One region of the Pseudahrensia aquimaris genome, then DNA from elsewhere that is predicted to be linked to it. Evidence: predicted binding sites of a transcription regulator. Region 1 holds the regulator's gene; the other holds the start of a gene.
The links. The regulator LexA, encoded in region 1, represses DNA repair genes until DNA is damaged. The targets are predictions, from matches to a motif close to TGTTCNNNNTGTGTTCNG.
Positions count from the first base shown of each region.

Region 2: the regulator LexA is predicted to act here: its motif matches at 998-1,015, upstream of uvrA (excinuclease ABC subunit UvrA).

Region 1 is NZ_JBHTJV010000013.1:99,497-101,701, reverse strand. Features, by position in the region: gene ACFQ14_RS13990 (molybdopterin molybdotransferase MoeA) at 1-856, shown strand, start outside; gene lexA (transcriptional repressor LexA) at 988-1,683, shown strand; gene ACFQ14_RS13980 (ComEC/Rec2 family competence protein) at 1,696-2,205, opposite strand, start outside.
Region 2 is NZ_JBHTJV010000026.1:66,841-69,045, reverse strand. Features, by position in the region: gene tenA (thiaminase II) at 1-333, opposite strand, end outside; gene ssb (single-stranded DNA-binding protein) at 367-876, opposite strand; gene uvrA (excinuclease ABC subunit UvrA) at 1,174-2,205, shown strand, end outside.

The DNA of each region.
Region 1 (2,205 bases):
GACAACCGGCGACTCCGTCACCGCATTGCAAGCTGAAGAAAGAGGCCGGTATGTCCGGCCAGCTGCACTGGATTTCGCCGAAGGTGATGAATTGCTGTCAGCGGGTGAAATTCTCGACGCCGGCAGCCTTTCCCTCGCCGCAGCCATGAACCACCCGGCCCTGCCCGTGCGCCGCAGGCCGCTGGTAGCAATCATCGCCACGGGTGACGAATTGCGCGTGCCAGGATCGAAGCTGGAGCCGGGGCAGATTATCGCGTCCAACACGTTTGGTGTGGCCGCTTTGGTGGAGAAAGCCGGTGGCAAGGTTCTCGATCTGGGTATCGCATCCGACACGATGAAATCGCTGGAGGAAAAATTCAAAGCAGCACAAGGCGCAGACATAGTGGTTACACTTGGCGGCGCGTCCGTGGGCGATCACGATCTGGTGCAGGATGCGCTGGAAACACGCGGTGTCACGCTGGATTTCTGGAAGCTCGCCATGCGCCCCGGCAAGCCTGTAACTTTCGGAACCGCGCCCTCAGGACAGCGCTATCTCGGGCTGCCCGGCAACCCCGTATCATCGCTCGTTTGCACCACCATTTTCCTCGCCCCGCTGATAAAATCCATGCTCGGGCTGCCCGCACAAACGCATCACCAAACCGCACGCTTGGCTGTGGATCTGCCACAGAACAATGAGCGCGAGGAGTATGCCCGGGCGACATACGAATTAATGGACGGCGATTGGTGGGTAACACCGGCTGCTAGCCAGGACTCGTCGATAATCCGGCTCTACCACCAATCAAATTGCCTGCTCATTCGGCCTGCCAACGCACCCGCTCTGAAGCGTGGCGCAACATGCCATGTGGTCCCTCTTTAGATCAGTCTTTGCAAACAGGGTTGCAGAACGAAGAAAGAACATGTAACGATGTTCACGCTTTGTATTTTCTGAATCGCGCATGTCAGTTCAGCTGATGTCCGCGCAGACGGCCAGCACGAAAGGCCCACACCATGCTTACGCGCAAACAGCACGAATTGTTGATGTTCATCCACAACCGTCTCCAGGAAGACGGTGTTCCCCCGTCTTTTGACGAGATGAAGGATGCGCTGGAATTGAAATCCAAATCCGGCATCCACCGCCTGATTACCGCTCTGGAAGAACGCGGGTTTATCCGGCGCCTTGCAAACCGCGCGCGCGCCTTGGAAGTTTTGAAGATGCCGGAAGGTTTTGCACCTGTTTCCGCTGATGCCGAAAAGGCTAAATCATTTATGCCAAGCGTTATCGAAGGCGGCTTAAGCAAAGCTGCGGCGTCGGTTTCTGAATCGAGCACGGTTCCTGTCATGGGCCGCATTGCTGCCGGCACGCCGATCTCGGCAATCCAGGAGCATACCCACGATATAGCAGTGTCCCCCGACATGCTCGGCATGGGCGAACACTACGCTTTGGAAGTGAACGGAGACTCGATGATCGAAGCCGGTATTTTTGATGGCGACACGGTCGTCATCCGCCATGCCAACTCGGCCGAACCCGGTGATATCGTCGTCGCTCTTGTTGATGACGAAGAAGCAACGTTGAAAACATTCCGAAGAGAGAATGGGCAAATTGCTCTGGTCGCAGCCAACCCCGCCTATGAAACGCGGCTGCTCGATGCCAATCGGGTGAATGTTCAAGGCAAACTCGTCGGACTGATCAGGCGCTATCACTGATAACGTCTGCGCTTAATCCACAGCAAAGCGGTGCCGCGTCCAAAGTCGCGGCGCGGCGCTGAAAGATTTTTCGACGCGCAATTTTATAGCTCGCGTCGAACCTTTTGATGCTGAATTTGCAGAACCACCGATGTGCAGAGCATGAGCACCATGTCGACGCAGGTTTTTTTGGTCGATGATCAAGGGGCGCTCAATTTCAGCCATATCAGAACACAATCCATCGGCAGCAAACGGCACGATCAAAATATCCGCCATATGACAATCATCGCCCAATCCGTGACGTGCTGAAATGTGGGCAATCACGAGCCCCTGCGTCTCGAATGAACACCCGCCCAGATCACAGGCAAAACGCTCTGCAACCTCGTTGCCCCCAGAAAACGGATAGGCACGTTGCCAGATTCCGACTGAAAACTTCTCCGCCCTTGGACGCAACAGTGCCATGTTCCCTTGGCTGCCAAACACCGCTACCTGCCGGCCATTCTCCAAAATTAAAACGTCAGGCCGAGCGCTTTTCCCCGCCAT
Region 2 (2,205 bases), on a different contig from region 1:
GATGGTTTGTGGCTTTTCCGGCGTGGTTTCCAGATCGACGGTAGACAGCCCCCACTTTGCACAGAGTCGAACGTGCAGATCCATCTCGACGTCCAAAATGGCTTTGAGCCCGTCCAGACCCGCACGCATTTCACTCAGCGAGCGCGCTTTGTAAGTTGCCAGAGCGTAGGCCCGAGCGAACTGGATTAGAAACAGATAGTCCTGAACCAGATAGTCGCGAAATGCGGCTTCGGGCAAGCTGCCATCACCCATGCCGCGCACGAATGCATGGTGGGTGTAGCTGCACCATTCATCGGCACAATCTGTCTTGAGGCGTTGGAACAGCGAGGTCATGGAATGGCTGCCCGGCAAATCTGTTGACTGGCCCTAGAAAGGGATTTCGTCGTCGATTTCGCCGCCGCCGCCAAAGCCACCGCCCTGGTTGCCGCCGCCACCTTGACCACCGCCATAGCCGCCACCTGCTGGTGGTCCATCCAATTGACCGCCGCCGCCATAACCGCCGCTCATCTGATCGCCGCCTTGGTTGCGGCCGCCGAGCATCGTCAGCACCCCAGTGTAAGGCTGGAGCACAACTTCGGTTGTGTATTTGTCATTACCATTCTGGTCTTGCCATTTGCGGGTCTGCAAATTGCCTTCAAGATAAACGGTCGTGCCCTTTTTCACGTATTGCTCGATGACCTTGTTCAGCCCGTCGTTGAAACAAACAACACGGTGCCATTCGGTCTTTTCACGGCGCTCGCCAGTGTTCTTGTCGCGCCAGGATTCCGACGTGGCTACGGACATGTTGGCAATTGCCTTGCCGTCCTGCGTGCGGCGGATTTCCGGGTCCGCTCCCAAATTGCCTACTAGAATGACCTTATTTACACTGCCTGCCATCTCAATCGCTCCTGAAGATTGGTCGTTTGTATTCCTGATACCTTGATGGTGATGAAAGCGCCGCTCGAACCTTTATGCAAACTTGGTTTTCCACCGTTTTCAAACGATTGCCCTCTCAGAATGTTCACTATACGTTCTCGTCGAGGGGACTTCAAGCCCCTTGATTCGACCTGTGGATGCAATCGGGTGCGACAGGATTGACCTTGCTTGCACAGGTCACGGGTTTAAGTGTGTTGCTTGCCCGTTCCCGCCGTCGCCCCGCGCCTGACGAGCCGATCCAATCTGCAAGGAAATTCCATGGCCGCCCGCAAATCTGCAAAGCGCATCGACGATAAGTTCATTTCAGTTCGCGGTGCGCGGGAACACAACCTCAAGAACGTCGATATCGACCTGCCCCGCGACAGCCTGATCGTGATGACTGGCTTGTCCGGTTCCGGCAAGTCGTCGCTCGCTTTTGACACCATTTATGCTGAGGGCCAGCGGCGCTATGTCGAGAGCCTGTCGGCCTATGCCCGTCAGTTTTTGGAGATGATGCAAAAGCCTGACGTAGATCAGATCGACGGCCTGTCGCCCGCCATTTCGATCGAACAAAAAACAACGTCGAAAAACCCGCGTTCGACCGTCGGCACGGTTACCGAGATTTATGACTATATGCGTCTGCTCTTTGCGCGGGTCGGCATTCCCTATTCACCCGCAACCGGCCTTCCGATCGAAAGCCAGACTGTTAGCCAGATGGTTGATCGCGTCATGGAGCTTGAGGAAGGCACCCGCCTCTACCTGCTGGCGCCCATCGTTCAGGGCCGCAAAGGCGAATACCGAAAGGAACTCGCGGAGCTGATGAAAAAGGGCTTTCAGCGGGTGAAAATTGACGGCGAGTTTTACGAAATTGCCGATGCGCCGACGCTGGACAAGAAGTACAAGCACGATATCGATGTTGTTGTGGACCGCGTTGTCGTGCGCGACGATATCACAACACGGCTGGCAGATTCGTTGGAGACGGCACTGCGGCTCACCGACGGCATGGCGGTTGCAGAATTGGCCGACAAGCCCCTGCCCGCTGATGAAACCGCCGCCGGTGGTTCAAAGAACAAGAGCGCCAACGAGACGCATGAACGACTGATCTTCTCCGAGAAATTCGCCTGCCCTGTCTCTGGCTTCACCATTCCGGAAATCGAACCGCGGCTTTTTTCGTTCAACAATCCGTTCGGCGCGTGCCCCACCTGCGATGGTCTTGGCACGCAGCAGACGATGGACCGTGATCTTGTGGTGCCGCTCGGAGATGTGGCGCTGAACAAGGGCGCGATTGTGCCCTGGTCAAAATCCAGTAAT